Regions from separate parts of the Neorhizobium sp. AL 9.2.2 genome, predicted to be linked through region 1. Evidence: riboswitches for the same ligand, from Rfam matches in the RefSeq annotation. Region 1 holds a riboswitch; the other holds the start of a gene.

The links. Region 1 has a riboswitch for S-adenosylmethionine ahead of G6K99_RS01945 (O-succinylhomoserine sulfhydrylase). Riboswitches for the same ligand answer to the same signal wherever they lie in the genome.
Region 2: linked by a shared signal. The riboswitch ahead of metA (homoserine O-succinyltransferase) and the one ahead of G6K99_RS01945 (O-succinylhomoserine sulfhydrylase) in region 1 are both predicted to bind S-adenosylmethionine.

What each region holds. Positions count from the first base shown of each region.
Region 1 covers NZ_JAALXU010000001.1:375,597-383,726, forward strand. The annotation lists gene G6K99_RS01925 (aspartate aminotransferase family protein) at 102-1,298, shown strand; gene argF (ornithine carbamoyltransferase) at 1,348-2,265, shown strand; gene G6K99_RS01935 (Hsp33 family molecular chaperone) at 2,465-3,454, shown strand; gene apaG (Co2+/Mg2+ efflux protein ApaG) at 3,468-3,860, opposite strand; gene G6K99_RS01945 (O-succinylhomoserine sulfhydrylase) at 4,027-5,217, opposite strand; SAM riboswitch at 5,264-5,342, opposite strand; gene G6K99_RS01950 (2'-deoxycytidine 5'-triphosphate deaminase) at 5,416-6,510, shown strand; tRNA gene G6K99_RS01955 (tRNA-Gly) at 6,582-6,655, shown strand; gene G6K99_RS01960 (glycosyltransferase family 2 protein) at 6,670-8,130, opposite strand, start outside.
Region 2 covers NZ_JAALXU010000007.1:310,926-319,055, forward strand. The annotation lists gene G6K99_RS16430 (ubiquinone biosynthesis hydroxylase) at 1-735, shown strand, start outside; gene G6K99_RS16435 (Trm112 family protein) at 762-950, opposite strand; gene G6K99_RS16440 (LON peptidase substrate-binding domain-containing protein) at 965-1,639, opposite strand; gene trxA (thioredoxin) at 1,802-2,815, opposite strand; gene G6K99_RS16450 (prolyl-tRNA synthetase associated domain-containing protein) at 2,897-3,394, opposite strand; gene G6K99_RS16455 (hypothetical protein) at 3,445-3,657, shown strand; tRNA gene G6K99_RS16460 (tRNA-Gly) at 3,658-3,732, shown strand; gene G6K99_RS16465 (aldose epimerase family protein) at 3,872-4,894, opposite strand; gene metA (homoserine O-succinyltransferase) at 5,016-5,939, opposite strand; SAM riboswitch at 6,002-6,079, opposite strand; gene G6K99_RS16475 (thiamine diphosphokinase) at 6,198-6,848, shown strand; gene G6K99_RS16480 (ABC-F family ATP-binding cassette domain-containing protein) at 6,856-8,130, shown strand, end outside.

The sequences.
Region 1 (8,130 bases):
CCGCCCGGTGGGCGGCATTTTTGATTTTTCAGGCCGCATTCCCGGTCTCCGGAGAGGTCTGGAGAGGGGGGTCGGAACCTACCCAGAGGAGTGATGTCGCCATGGCTGAAGCCGCACTTTACGACACGTTTGCCCGGGCACCTTTGCGCTTTGATCGAGGCGAGGGCGTATGGCTTGTGACGGAAGGTGGCGAGCGATATCTGGATTTCGGGGCAGGCGTTGCCGTCACCTCCTGCGGTCATTCCAATCCGCATCTGGTAAACGCGCTGAAGTCGCAGGCCGAGAAGGTCTGGCACCTTTCCAACCTCTACGAGATCCCGGAGCAGGAGCGTCTGGCCCGCCGTCTGGTGGATGCCACGTTCGCCGACAAGGTGTTCTTTACCAATTCCGGCGCCGAAGCGCTTGAGACCGCCATCAAGACGGCGCGTCGCTATCATTTCTCCAAGGGCCATCCGGAGAAATTCCACATCATCACCTTCGAGGGTGCTTTCCACGGCCGGACCATCGCGACGATCGCCGCCGGTGGTCAGGAAAAATACATGGAAGGCTTCGGCCCGAAGGCGCCAGGGTTCGATCAGGTCCCATTCGGTGATCTCGATGCCCTCAACGCTGCGATAAACGAAAACACCGGCGCGCTGCTGATCGAGCCGATCCAGGGCGAGGGCGGCGTGCGCGTCGTGGACAAGGAATTCCTGCGCGAGCTGCGTCGCATCTGCGACGACCGGGGTCTGCTGCTGATCCTCGACGAAGTGCAGAGCGGGGTTGGCCGCACCGGCCGGTTCTTCGCCCACGAACTGACAGGCATCACGCCTGATATCATGGCTGTTGCCAAGGGCATCGGCGGCGGCTTCCCGTTCGGCGCCTGCCTTGCGACCGCAGAGGCTGCTTCCGGCATGAAGCCCGGCATTCACGGCACGACCTATGGCGGCAATCCGCTCGGCATGGCCTGCGGCAACGCGGTGCTCGACGTCGTGCTGGCCGATGGCTTCCTTGAAAATGTCCGCGATGTCGCGCTCGTGTTCCGCCAGGGACTCGCAAGCCTGAAGGACCGTTTCCCTGACGTGATCGAAGATATCAGAGGCGAAGGCCTGATGCTCGGCATCAAGGCAAGGGTGCCTGCTGGCGATCTGGTCGTTGCAATGCGCGATGAGAAAATGCTGTCAGTACCTGCTGGCGATAACGTCGTGCGCCTTCTGCCGCCGTTGACGATCACGGCCGAGGAAGCCCGCGAGGGGCTCGCACGGATCGAACGGGCAGCCGAAAAGCTGACCAAGGCAGAACTTAAGAAAACAGCCTGAGCGCGATGAGGGGTGCCGGTGACGGTTCCCCTCGATAGGGGACGATAGCATGGCATCACCAAAGCATTTCCTGGATCTTTCGGCGGTTTCGCCGGAGGACCTCCGCACCATTCTTGACGACGCGAAGAGCCGCAAGCGGGCCTTCAAGGCCGGCAAGGGCGATCAGCCACTCGCCGGCAAGATGCTGGCGATGATCTTCGAAAAGCCGTCCACCCGCACCCGCGTCTCTTTCGATGTCGGCATGCGCCAGCTCGGCGGCGAGACGCTCTTCCTGTCCGGCACGGAAATGCAGCTCGGCCGCGCCGAGACGATCGGCGATACGGCACGTGTCCTGTCGCGCTATGTCGATGCGATCATGATCCGCACCACCGATCACAACCGCATGCGGGAAATGGCCGAGCACGCCACCGTGCCTGTTATCAACGCGCTGACCGACGATACCCATCCCTGCCAGATCATGGCCGACCTGATGACCTTCGAGGAGCATCGCGGTCCTGTCAAAGGCAAGACCATCGCCTGGACGGGTGACGGCAACAACGTGCTGCACTCGCTCGTCGAAGGCTCGGCGCGGTTCGGCTACAAGATGAACATGGCCGTGCCAATGGGCTCCGAGCCGCATGACAAGTTCCTGAACTGGGCGCGCAACAACGGCGGCGAGATCATGCTCTGCCACGACGCCGAACGGGCGGTCACCGGCGCCGATGTCGTCGTCACCGATACGTGGATCTCGATGAACCAGGAGCACAAGGCGCGCGGCCACAACATCTTCCAGCCCTATCAGGTCAACAAGGCGCTGATGGATAAGGCAAACAAGGACGCGCTCTTCATGCACTGCCTGCCGGCGCATCGCGGCGAGGAAGTCACCGACGAGGTCATCGACGGACCACAGTCGGTGGTGTTCGACGAGGCGGAAAACCGTCTTCACGCGCAGAAGTCGATCCTTGCCTGGTGCTTCGGCATCGTCTGAGGATCAAAAGCGCTTCCGACTTGAATTCGATGAGAGCCGCCACCATCTGACGGCTTTCAAAGCGCGCCGCCGAACGAGTGCGGCGCTTCAACACGATATCGTCAACGTTCTCAAATCCCCGGCCGGCGGTTCCGCTGCGGCTGGCGCTTGTGTAAAAGCGTTCGAGGAACTGAGAGCGCCGGCGCGAAGGAGTTAACTCATGGCGGAAGCGACTGTTGAACTGAACGAACTCGATTTTGCCGGCGACGACCGCGTCGTGCCCTTCCAGGTGGATGGCCTTGATGTGCGTGGCCGTGCAGTCCAGCTCGGGCCACTCCTCAACGCGATCCTCGGACGGCACGATTATCCGGCACCGGTCGCGCGGCTGCTGGCGGAAGCCGTCGTGCTCACTGCACTGCTGGGCACTTCGCTGAAATTCGAAGGCAAGTTCACCATGCAGACCAAGGGTGACGGCCCGGTCGACCTGCTTGTTGCCGATTTCTCCACGCCGGATGCACTGCGCGCCTATGCCCGCTACGACGAGGATGCACTGGCCGAAGCCGTCGAGAACGGCAAGATCTCGCCTGCCGAACTGCTCGGCCATGGCTTTCTTGCGCTGACGATTGATCAGGGCCGCGGCATGCAGCCCTATCAGGGCATCGTTCCGATGGACGGCTCGTCGCTTGAAGAAATGGCCGGCGTCTACTTCCGCCAGTCCGAACAGATCCCGACCCGGGTTCGCCTCGCCGTCGCCGAACTCATCGACCGCGACGAGGACGGCAACCCGCGCCACAACTGGCGCGCCGGCGGACTTGTCGCCCAGTTCCTTCCGCAAGCGCCTGAGCGCATGCGCCAGCCCGACCTGCATGGCGGCGACGGTGACGAACGCGATGCCGTCGAAGTCGAGGACGATGCCTGGTTAGAGGCGAGCACGCTGGTAGGTACCATCGATACGGACGAGCTGACCGATCCGCAGGTGGCGATCGAACGGCTGCTGTTCCGGCTGTTCCACGAGCGCGGCGTGCGGGTCTATGATCCGCAGACGGTGTTCGACCGCTGCAGCTGCTCGCGCGACAAGATCAAGGGCGTGCTGGACGGGTTCTCTGCGGAAGAAATCCACGCGAGTGTGGAAGATGGAGAAATCGCGGTAACCTGCGAGTTCTGCTCGACCACCTACAAGTTCGTGACGGAAGAATTCGAAAGCGCCTGATCCGCCTTGCGGGTCAGTTCAGAACGCGCACGACGCCTGGTGAATCCAGCGAGAAGGCGGGAATGTCGACTTTGAAAGTCTCGCCTTCGTCCGTCTTCATATCGTAGGTGCCGAACATGACGCCGGATGGCGTGTCGAGCGGGCACCCGGACGAATACTCGTAGCTGTCGCCCGGCTCCAGTCGCGGCTGGTCGCCAACGACGCCTGGTCCGTCGACCTCGTCGACGATCCCGTTTTCGTCCGTGATGTTCCAGTAGCGATGCACGAGCGTGACGCTGATCGAGGACTTGTTCTCGATCACGATCCGGTATCCCCAGACATAACGACTGTCCTCGGGGCTCGACTGCTCCTCGAGATAATAGGGCTCGACGGCGACGTCTATGTCTCTGGTGCGGGCGCGGTACATTGGCACCTCAAGATTGCTCATCGTGCCGATATCGTACAGTGGGGGAGAAAGGTCAAGAATTCTCGCGGCTTGCATCTGAGGCAATGTCGCGTTCTTGATGATAGGGATAACTGATATGGTAAACCCGGAGCGTTCCGGGTCTACCCATCGTTCGGCGTAAAGTCGATCAGATCTGCTTCAGCGCCTGCGCGAAATCTTCCAGCAGGTCGTCCGCATCCTCGATGCCGGCCGAAAAGCGCACGGTGCCGGGCGAAATTCCCAGTTCCGTACGGGCTTCGTCGGTGAGGTTCTTGTGCGTCGTCGTTGCCGGATGTGTGATGATCGAGCGGGTATCGCCGAGATTGTTGGAGATGGTGACCACCTCCATGGCGTTCTGCAGCTTGAAGGCCGCTTCCTTGCCACCCTTCAGCTCGAAACAGACCAGCGTCGATCCGCCCGTCATCTGCTTGGCGATGATATCGGCCTGCGGATGATCCTTGCGACCCGGATAGATCACTTTCGCGACCTTGCTATGCTCGGCCAGGAAATCGGCGATCTTTGCCGCATTCGACGTCTGCTGGGCAACACGGATCGGCAGCGTTTCCAGCCCCTTGATCAGTGTCCATGCCGTGAACGGCGACATTGCCGGACCGGTATGGCGATAATAGTCCTGCAGGTGCTCCAGAACCCATTCGCGGTCCGAAAGGATGACGCCGGCAAGGCTGCGGCCCTGGCCGTCGATATGCTTGGTGGCGGAATAGACGACCACATGGGCGCCGAGTTCCAACGGCCGCTGGAAGAGCGGCGTTGCAAACACATTGTCGACCACCAGACGGGCGCCGACCTGATTGGCAAGCTTGGCAACGCCGGCAATGTCGATCACTTCCAGCGTCGGGTTTGTCGGGCTTTCCAGGAAAAACACCTTGGTGTTGGGCTTGATCGCCGCTTCCCAGTTGGCAAGGTCGCGACCGTCCACCAGCGTGCATTCGATGCCGTAGCGCGGGGCGAGCGTTTCGACAACCCAGCGGCAGGAACCGAACAGGGCCCGGGCGGCCACGATATGGTCGCCGGCGCGAAGCTGGCACATGAGCGCTGCCGTGATGGCGGCCATGCCGGAGGCGGTGGCGCGGGCTTCTTCTGCACCCTCCAGCGCACACATGCGCTTTTCGAACATGTCGTTGGTGGGGCTGCCGTAGCGGGCATAGATATAGCCGTCGGCCTCGCCCTTGAAACGGGCCTCGGCGGCTTCTGAACTGTCGTAGGCGAAGCCCTGCGTCAGGTAGATGGCTTCCGACATCTCGCCATATTGCGAGCGCAGCGTGCCGCCATGGACGAGCGTGGTGGCCGGGCGCCAGTTCTTGTTCGGGGATTTGCTCATGTGTTCATCACCTTCGTGATACAAAAAAACCGGCCGCAATCGCAGACCGGTTTTCAACCCGGTCTTTTTAGCCACTTGTTTAACGTGGCTGCAAGCCGACCGGCCAAATCACCACGGGATAAAGCTGCCTTACGCCTCGCTTCCGCTTGCGTCAATGGTCCGCATTTGGTTTTGTCGCCCCCAAAATCTGAAAGAGACATGATGGCTCGCGAAACGGGAATTCTGGCGGACCGCGCAATTGCGGCGCTCTTCGAACAAGGACGGCTGAAGTCCGAGAGGGCGCTTGATCAGGACCAGATCCAGCCGGCGAGCCTTGATCTGCGCTTGGGGCAGAAGGCGTTTCGCGTGCGCGCCTCGTTCATGCCGGGGCCGATGAGCCTCGTGTCCGACAAGCTCGAGCGCCTCAGCCTGCACGTCATCGATCTCTCCGAAAGCGCCGTCCTCGAAACCGGCTGCGTCTATATCGTGCCGCTGATGGAAAGCCTCGATCTGCCGGCCGAGATGTCGGCTTCGGCCAATCCGAAAAGCTCCACCGGCCGCCTCGATATCTTTACCCGCGTCATCACCGATCGCGCCCAGGAGTTCGACAAGATCCCTTCAGGCTATCGCGGTCCGCTCTATCTCGAAATTTCCCCGCGCACATTTCCGATCGTCGTGCGCCAAGGCTCGCGCCTGTCGCAGATCCGCTTCCGCGTCGGCAACGCCCTTCTGCAGGAGCCGGAGCTGTTGGCGCTGCATGGAGCCGAAACGCTGGTCGCCGCCGCGCAGCCGAACATTTCCGGCGGCGGCATAGCGCTATCGATCGACCTTGCCGGCGACAACGATGGCCTGATCGGCTACCGCGGCAAGCACCACACGGCCGTCGTCGATGTCGACAAAAAGGCTCAGCACGATCTGTTCGATTTCTGGGAGCCGATCCACAGCCGCGGCCGCAACGAACTGATCCTCGATCCGGATGAATTCTATATCCTCGTCTCGCGCGAGGCCGTCCATGTGCCACCGCTCTACGCGGCCGAAATGACACCGTTTGACCCGCTGGTCGGCGAATTCCGCGTCCATTACGCCGGCTTCTTCGACCCCGGCTTCGGCCACGAGGCCGCCGGCGGCCGCGGCAGCCGCGCCGTCCTCGAGGTGCGCAGCCACGAGGTCCCGTTCATCCTCGAAGACGGCCAGATCGTCGGTCGCCTCGTCTACGAACACATGCTGGAAGAACCCCAGGGCCTCTACGGCTCCGGCCTCGGCTCGAACTATCAGGCGCAGGGCCTCAAACTCTCCAAGCATTTCCGCAGCTAAAAGCGCCCCCGGACGCTTCCACCCCGGCGACCTTGACAGACACGGCCCATTGTTGGAAACCTTCCCTCGACGCGGGTGTAGCTCAATGGTAGAGCAGCAGCTTCCCAAGCTGAATACGAGGGTTCGATTCCCTTCACCCGCTCCAATCCCCTCTCCCGATCAGCTCTCCTTCCGGCGCGGCATGTGGGGTGTCTTGCTCCAGTGGAAGGGCTTTGTCCTGAGTTCCCGTAGCGCCTTCCAGGCGGCGAAGGATGTCATCATCCAGTAGAGCGGCACGGCAACCCAGCGGCGTCCGACGAGGCGCTTCTCGTGGTCGGTCATCGATCCGATGCCGAGGCCGAGGAAGATGAGATAGCTGCCGAGAATGTTGGTGAAGTCGATCGCGAACAGGCCGACGACCTCAAGCGGCAGCGTGTCGATCGGCGCCCGCAGCATTGCTGAGAAGCCGACGCCGAGAAAGACGAGGATCAGCGGATGCAGCAGCGATGACAAAAGCATGCCGCCCACCAGCAATTGGATCACGCAGAAAGGCTTGATGCCGATTTCGCCGATCAGCCGCGCCGGGTCGCGCATCAGCACCAGCCAGGTTTGCAGCCAGCCCTTGAACCAGCGGCTTCTCTGCGACGTCCACACCTTGATCGATAAAGGCGCGTCCTCCAGCGTCTGGTGCCGCATCACGTCGGCGGTAAAGCCGAGCCGGTAGAGCCGCATGCCAAGATCGGCGTCTTCCGTCACGTTGTACGGATCCCATCCGCCGGCTGCGATCAGCGCGCTGGTGCGGAAATGGTTGGACGTGCCGCCGAGTGGAAGCGGCATGTTCATTCTCCCGAGCATCGGCAAAAGGCCGCGAAACAGCGCTGCATATTCGAGCGAAAACAACGCGCTCAACCAGCTTTCCCGGGCGTTGGTGATGATCAGTGGTGCCTGCAGGCAGGCAAGTTCGGATGGTGCCGCGCGAAACCGCCGGTACGCCTCGCGGAGTTGTAGCGGGTGCGGCCTGTCCTCGGCGTCGTAGATTGCCGTGAATTCGCCGCGCGCACCTTTCAGCGCATAGGTGAGAGCCTTTGGCTTCGTCCGCGGACCATAGGCCGGCACTTCGACGATCTCGAATTGGGGGCCAGGCTCAAGCACCTTCAAGGCTTCGATCGTTTGCCGGTCGTCGATTTCGCATACGAACTTGATGTCGAGCAGAGATGCGGGCCAGTCCAGCCGCTTGAGGCTTGCGACCAACTGCTCGGCCATGTCCTCTTCGCGGTAGAGTGCGACCAGAATAGTGTAACGCGGCAGCGGCCCGAACGGTGGAGCGACTGGCACGCGTTCAGGTGCCACCAACGTTTGCCGGATCATCGCCGAAAGTCGCAGACAGAGCGTCGAAAAATAGGTGAGTGACAGGACGATATGCAGCGCAAGCAGCGTATCGATCGGTGCAATCAGCAGGAGACAGGCAAGGGTCGTCAGAAACGACCCACCGTAAAAGCCCTGGTGGCCTGCGAGTACAACGCGGGCCGACAGCAGGGGTCTCTGCTCGAACAGAGTATTCGTGGTCTCGCGGATGCGGCGCGCTGCGTCGGCTTTCCAGACGGATTCGCGAATGGCGCTCGGCGTGGTGATGACGAGATC
Region 2 (8,130 bases), on a different contig from region 1:
GCCTGCGACGGCGTGCGCTCGAAGCTGCGCGACATGGCCGGTATCCGCACTGTCAACTGGACATACGACCAGTCCGGCATCGTCGCGACGGTTGCCCATGAACGCGACCACGAAGGCGTGGCGGAAGAGCATTTCCTGCCGTCCGGCCCGTTCGCCATCCTGCCGCTCACCAACAATCGCTCGTCGCTGGTCTGGACGGAGCGCACCGATGCCGCCGAGCGCCTGATGGCATCGGACGACTTGATCTTCGAGGAAGAGCTGCAGCGGCGCTTCGGCCACAAGCTGGGCGAGATCCGGCTGGTCGGCGGTCGCAAGGCCTATCCGCTCAGCCTCACCCTGTCGCGTGCCTTTGTCGCACCGCGCTTCGCGCTTGCCGGCGATGCCGCCCACGGCATTCATCCGATCTCCGGCCAGGGTCTCAACCTCGGCTTCAAGGATGTCGCAGCGCTTGCCGAGACGATCGTCGAGGCGGATCGCCTCGGCCTCGACATCGGCTCGCTCAATGTGCTCGAGCGCTACCAGTCGTGGCGGCGTTTCGATACGTTCCGGATGGGCGTGACGACGGATGTGCTGAACCGGCTGTTTTCCAACGACGTCACGCCAATCCGTATCGCCCGCGATTTCGGCTTGGGCGTCGTGGAGCGGCTTCCGAAGATCAAGGATTTCTTCATCGGCCAGGCCGCCGGAACGACGGTCAAGGATAACCCGAAACTGCTGAGCGGCCGATCAATCTGAAGGCTGCTCACGGCTCGATCTGAAGGCTAGTCCTCGAGCTTGCGGGCTTCCGACATGAGCATGATCGGGATCCCGTCGCGGATCGGATAGGCAAGCCGCGCGCCTTGCGACACGAGCTCGTTGTTTTCGCGATCGAGCGACAGCCTGCCCTTGGTCATCGGGCAGACGAGAAGATCGAGCAGTTTCGGGTCCACCTTGCTGAGTTTTTCGTCCATGACCGGTCTTTGCCTTACTGCAGCACGTTCGCAGTCCCGGATCCCTGCGCAAGCAGGATCTCGGTGATTGCGATCAACGTATCAGCCCGGCTCTTCAGATCCGGTGCCTCCAGAAGCGCCTGCTTCTCGGCAGGGCCGAAGGGCGACATCATCGACAGCGAATTCACCAGCGTCCGGTTTCCGGCCCGCTCGATGCTTTCCCAGTCCGCCTCCAGCTTGTTGGCGTCGAGATAGGCCTTGAAGACCCGCAGCAGTTCCGGCCGGTTGACGGCTTTTTCGTCATCCTCGTCGGTCAGATCGGACAGGAACGGCGCGTGTCTGAATTTGCGGAACGGATGGCCGCCACCGATCTCATCGAGCAGCCTGAAGCGGCAGATCCCGCTGAGCGAAATGATGTAGCGGCCATCGCCGGTTTCGGCAAAGGACGTGATCCGGCCGGCGCAACCGATCGACGACAGCGCCGAGCGCCCGCCGCCGAGCGGCTCGTCCGGTTCCATCAATGATGGCTGCACGATACCGATCAACCTGTCGCCCGCAAGCGCTGCATCGAACAGGGACAGATAACGCGGCTCGAAGATATTGAGAGGAAGCTGGCCTCCCGGCAGGAGCAAAGCCCCAGTCAGCGGAAAGACCGGGATCGTTTCCGGAAGATCCTCCCGCTTCAGATAGCGCGCGTTTCCCACATGCATTGGTCCGATACCTCCCAGACCACATTCACCGGACAAAAATGTCTGTCCGAATCTGGCCGTTGTCCAAACCTGGCCGTTCAGCCAAACCTATAAAACTAATGTGGGGCATCGTCGCCGGAACGCAAGGCTGCGATCCGGCTTAGCGATCAATCGGCAACACAATCAGGAGAACAGGATCGACGAAAGGCGGCGGCGCCCGGAAATCGTAGCTGGATCTTTCGGCCCCCAGACCTCGAAGAATTGCAGCAGCTGGCGGCGCGCGCCATCGTCGTCGAAGGTGCGGTCCTTGCGCATGATGGTCAGCAGGTGATCGGCCGCCTTTTCGCGTTCGCCCTGGACGTTGAGGATCTTGGCGAGGCTCACGCGGGCCTCGTGATCGTCGGGGTTGGCGGCAAGCTGCTGCTCGAGTGCGATAGGGTCACCCAGCTTGCGGGCTTCCTCGATTTGCTCCAGCTTCTTGGCGACCGCCTGTATTGCGGGATCGGCAGCCATCTCTTCGGGCAGGGAGGCGAGCATCTCGCCGGCGCGGGCCGTTTCGCCCATGCCGATCAGGCACTGCATCATGCCGGCCGCAGCCTTGGGGTTTTCCGGGTCGGCCTGCAGCACGGCGCCGTAGAGCTGTGCGGCACCCTGGATATCGTCCTGTCCGAGCAGGGTTTCCGCATCGCCGAGCACCGCCTCGATCTCGGCCGCCTGGTCCATGCCCTCTGGACCTGCGACCTTTTCGATGAACTCGCGGATCTGGCTTTCCGGAATGGCACCCATGAACCCGTCGACCGGACGGCCATCGGCAAAGGCGATCACGGCCGGGATCGACTGGATCCCGAGCTGTCCCGCGATCGAGGGATGGTCGTCAATGTTCATCTTGACGAGCCTGACGCGACCCTGGGCTTCGTTGACGACCTTTTCGATGACGGGCGTCAGCTGCTTGCACGGACCGCACCAGGGCGCCCAGAAATCGACGAGAACCGGCTGGCTGCGCGATGCCTCGATCACGTCCTTGCCGAAGCCTGCGGTTGTCGTGTCCGAGATATAGCTACCGGCAGCAGCAGGGGCAGAGGAAGCCGCGGGCGCTGGGGCCGCTGCAGGCGTCGAACCGAAGTTCACCGTCGCGTTTTGGCCGCCGTAGTTACCGGCGCCATAGGAGCCACCATAAGGATTGTTCGTGCCGCTCATGAAAGTGTTCTCCCGGAAAAAGTCCAATCGGCACACGGCCGATGCGCATTATGTCTTACTCTGAATTGCAAAGATCGTATGTCAGCCCGTCACTTTCAAGACAAGCGGCGTATGGCCCGTCGCCTCCAGAAAGCGGATAAGATCGTCGCGACCGATCGACGTCGTCGCATCGTTTGAGAGTGGATGGCCATTGATCACCTCTTCGCGCATGAGGTCTTCGTCGAGCACGAACGTGACGTTGTTATCCGTGTCGTTCAGCGCGCCGAACACGGTGACGGAGCCCGGCACGACGCCGAGAAATTCCAGCATCTTTTCAGGATTGCCGAACGAGACGCGACTGGACGCACCGATCACCTTGTGGACGGTCTTTAGATCGACGCTGGCGTTTTCTTCGACCGTGATGACGAAGAACTGGTCCTTCTTGTCTTTGACGAACAGGTTCTTGGTATGCCCGCCCGGGACCTCGTCACGCAGACTGGCTGATTCCGATACCGTAAACACCGGTGCATGCGCTTTCGTCTTGTGGGCAATATCGAGGCTATCGAGAAAGGCGAACAGGTCTTCTGCAGTTTTTGGCATGATCGATCTTGGCTGCTCTTGAGGTGTTGGCCCCGGCCGGCGGGGTAAGGATGGCGGACTATAGACAGATTGTTCCGACCGGCCAAGATGCACGCCTGGGCGCAAACCCTTGTTTCGCAGGGACTTTCAAAGCGCCTGAAAAATTCTTCATCGAGATCGTCATTTCCCTGTTGCATTTAAAAAAAGTCTGGGCCATATACCGCCCGTCGCCGGCAACGAGCGGCACCGACGATCCAGACTACCACCGGGTCGACGGTTTATGAGCGGGTGTAGCTCAGTGGTAGAGCACAACCTTGCCAAGGTTGGGGTCGAGGGTTCGAATCCCTTCGCCCGCTCCAAATTCTCCCTTCAGACGAAAAAACGAATAACGGTATTGGTACCCAGTAGGGTACCTCGTCTATTATCGTCATTCGCTGGCTGCCTGCATCCTCGCAGCCAGACTGAGGCCGCCTTTCGGCAGCCTCAGCCCTCATCGCCTCAGCTCTTCGAAAACACGTAGTCGGTTTCCTGGCGCAGGGTTTCGCCCGGGCGAAGCACTGCATTGGGGAAAGTCTCGTGGTTGATTGCATCGGGCCAGACCTGGGTTTCCAGGCAGAAGCCGGCGTAAGGCGCGTAGGGACGGCCTTCCATGCCGGGCACCGGCAAGGCGAGCTTGAAGCCCGCGTAGAACTGGATCCCCGGCTCCGTGGTGCGCACTTCGAGCTGCACGCCGGAATACAGGCTGCGGGCAAGCGCGACCGAGCGCTTGGCAGTCCTCTCCTCCGAGAGGCAGTAGTTATGATCGAACTTCACCTGTTCGCCATCGGCGCCGGTGCGCTGGATCGGACCCATCTCGCTCAGGTCGAACGTGGTGCCAGCAAGCGGCATCAGGACGCCGGTCGGCACCATCCTTTCATCCACCGCCGTCAACTCAGCCGCGGCGATCATCATGTCGTGGCCGAAAATGTCGGGACGACCGTCGAGATTGAAATAGGAGTGCTGGCAGACGTTGGCGGGCGTCGGCTGGTCGGTCACCGTGTCGTAGATCACCGAAAGCACCCCGTCTTCCATCAGCTGGTAGGTCGCAGTGACGGTGCAGTTGCCGGGATATCCGGCGCGTCCGTCCGGGTCGGTGATCTGCAGCACGACTCGGTCTTCCGCGTGATCGACGATCGACCAAATGCGCCGGGCGATACCGTCGGATCCGCCGTGCAGATGGGTTACGCCGTCTTCGTTGAGTTCCAGCTGGTATTCTGTGCCGTCGATTGAGAAGCGGCCATCGCCGATGCGATTGGCACAGCGACCAGGCGTGGCGCCGAAATAGGGCGAGTAGGCCTCATAGTCTGCGAAATTGTCGAACCCCAGCACCAGAGGCGGCTCGTGGCCGGCAAGCCGCAGATCCTGGATAACCGAACCCCAGGTGAGAACCTGGGCTGTCAGCCCGCCGCCCGACAGCGTGATCCGGTGCACCGCCTCGCCGCTCTTCGTCGTGCCGAAAATCTCGAATTCATGACCCGTCATAACCCATCTCCCGAATGTTTGCGGCAAACTGCGTGATTTCGGTCAAAGCTGCAACGAGGCCAGCCGAAAAATCCGTCAGGCTCTCATCCAGCAAGGATGACGGGGCAGAAACCGGTCTCGATCACTCGGTGCCGATTTTTTCGAGGTCGTAAGGCGTCGTCTGGTAGATCTCGTTAATCCAGTTTCCAAACAGCAGATGCGCATGACCGCGCCAGCGGTTGAGCGGAGCCAGCGTATCGTCGTTGTGCGGAAAATAGTCGTGCGGCATCTTGATCGGTATGCCGGCATCGACATCGCGGAAATACTCGTCGGCGAGCGAGGTGGAATCGTATTCCACGTGATTGAACATGAACAACCGCCGGCCGGCCCGCTCATGCACGAGGCAGAGGCCCATTTCGTCCGATTCCATCAGGATCTCGAGATCGTTGCCGGCCTTTTCAACATCCTCCCGACGAACTTCCGTCCAGCGCGACACCGGAACCTGGAAATCGTCGGAGAAACCGTTGAGATAGACCGACGCCGGCGACAGGTTGCGGTGGCGATAGACCCCGAATGCCTTTTCCTTCAGCCCGTGCTTTGGAACGCCGTGGAAATGATAGATGGCGGCCATCGCCCCCCAGCAGACATTCATGGTGGAATGCACGTTGGTGGTGGTCCAGTCGAAGATTTCCTTCATCTCCTGCCAGTATGTGACGTCCTCGTAGGGCAGGGTTTCCACCGGCGCGCCGGTGATGATGAAACCATCGAACTTGCGGCGCTTCACCTCTTCCCACGTCTCGTAGAACGACAGGAGATGATCTTCCGATGTGTTCTTGGCCTTGTGGCCGCCGATGCGAACCAGCGAGAACTCGACCTGCAGCGGCGAAGCGCCGACAAGGCGCGCCATCTGCACTTCGGTCTTGATCTTGTTGGGCATGAGGTTGAGAAGCCCGATCTGCAGTGGCCGGATGTCCTGCCTGACCGCCATCGTTTCGGTCATCACGCGCACGCCCTCGGAAACGAGCGTATTGAAGGCAGGCAGCGTATCGGGGATCTTGATCGGCATCTCTTCAACCCAAAAACAAAAAGCCGGCACGAAGAATCGCAGCCGGCCCGTGGGAAGTTTTTGAAACTCTTCTCGCGGCCCTTTAGCGACTTTTTTTACGTGGCTGCAAGCCGGCCGGCCAAATCACCACGGAATTTCGACTTTTCAAATAATCCTTGCCACGCCCGCCGTCAATGGGAGCAAAAATGACCGCTTTCGCACGAACAGTGCGACACGCGCCTTTCCCTTGCCAGCCGCTTTAGGATATGGGCATGGGCAATGGCCAACTCGACCTTCACGATCCTGCTCGGCGGTGACCTCACCGTAACAGACCGACTGCAAAAGGCAGTTGCCGCAAGCCGCTTCATCGCGGCCGACAGCGGCATGCGGCATGCGCAGGCGCTGGGTGTGATGCCGGAGCTCTGGGTGGGCGATTTCGATTCCTCCGACGCAGACCTGATCGAGCGCTATCCCGATGTCGAGCGCCGGACCTATCCGCCGGAAAAGAACGAGACGGACGGCGAGATTGCGACGGCTGAAGCGATCGAACGCGGCGCGACGCGGCTGATCCTGATCGGCGCGCTGGGCGGAGAACGCTCCGACCACGCGCTCCAGCATTTTTTGCATGCGATGAGCCTTGCCGAACGCGGCCATGACGTTTTCCTGACATCCGGCGAGGAAGAGGCTGTGCCCTTTCTCACCGGCACGATGACGCTCGACCTGCCCAAGGGCGCGTTGTTTTCCGTTATCGGTTTCACAGCCCTCGCAGGCCTCGACATTCACGGCGCGCGCTATCCTCTCAAGGATTACGCGCTGCCCTTCGGTTCCTCCCGCACCGTGTCCAACGTTGCAGAAGGGCCGGTCCAATTCCATTTACGTGACGGCAAGGCGATGATCCTTGCCCGCCCAAACGATTTTTCCGGAGCATAGACGCCGCATGGCACCGCCTATTCTGAAACTCGACGATATCGTTCTAACCTTCGGCGGCACGCCGCTTCTCAACGGAGCTGCCCTGCAGGTGGAGCCGGGAGACCGGATTTCTCTCGTCGGCCGCAACGGGTCGGGCAAATCGACGCTGATGAAGATCGCCGCCGGCATGGTGGAAGCACAGTCCGGCGAGGTTTTCCGGCACCCCAATGCGACGATCCGCTATCTCGAACAGGCGCCGGATTTTGCTGGATTCAAAACCGTGCAGGCCTATGCGGAAGCGGGGCTTGGACCGGGCGACGACCCCTACCGCGTCACCTATCTGCTGGAGCATCTGGGCCTGACAGGCGAGGAAGACCCGGTCAGGCTTTCCGGTGGCGAGGCGCGACGTGCAGCACTTGTCCGCGTCATGGCACCGGAACCTGATATCCTGATGCTGGATGAGCCGACCAACCATCTCGATCTGCCGACCATCGAATGGCTGGAAGACGAGCTGCGCAAGACCCGTAGCGCACTGGTCGTCATCAGCCATGACCGTCGCTTTCTCGAAAAGGTGTCGAACGCTACAGTCTGGCTCGACCGCGGCACCTCCCGCCGCCTGTCGCGCGGTTTCGGCCATTTCGAAGCCTGGCGCGATCAGGTTCTCGAAGAGGAAGAGATCGAGCAGCACAAGCTCGGCAAGGCGATTGAGCGTGAAGAACACTGGATGCGCTACGGCGTGACCGCAAGGCGCAAGCGCAACATGCGCCGCGTCGGCGAGCTGCAGTCCATGCGTGCCGACTACCGCGGCCACAAGGGGCCGCAGGGTTCCGTTCAGGCCTCCGTCGCCGAAGGTCGCGAGTCCGGCAAGCTGGTGGTGGAAGCGGAAAACATCACCAAGACCTATGACAAGCCGATCGTCGCGCCATTCTCGATCCGCATCCATCGCGGCGACCGGATCGGCCTGGTCGGCCCGAATGGTGCTGGCAAGACGACGCTGCTGAAGATGCTGACGGGCCAGCTCGCCCCCGACGGCGGCTGGATCAAGCTCGGCACCAATCTCGAGATTGCCACGCTCGACCAGAAGCGCGAGGACCTCGATCCCGCCGACACGCTGTCCCATTACTTGACAGACGGCCGCGGCGAAACGCTGCTGGTCAACGGCGAACAGCGGCATGTGGCGGGCTACATGAAAGACTTCCTGTTCCAGCCGGAACAGATCCGCACGCCGATCAAGAACCTCTCCGGCGGAGAGCGCGCAAGGCTGATGCTGGCCCGCATGCTGGCAAAACCATCGAACCTTTTG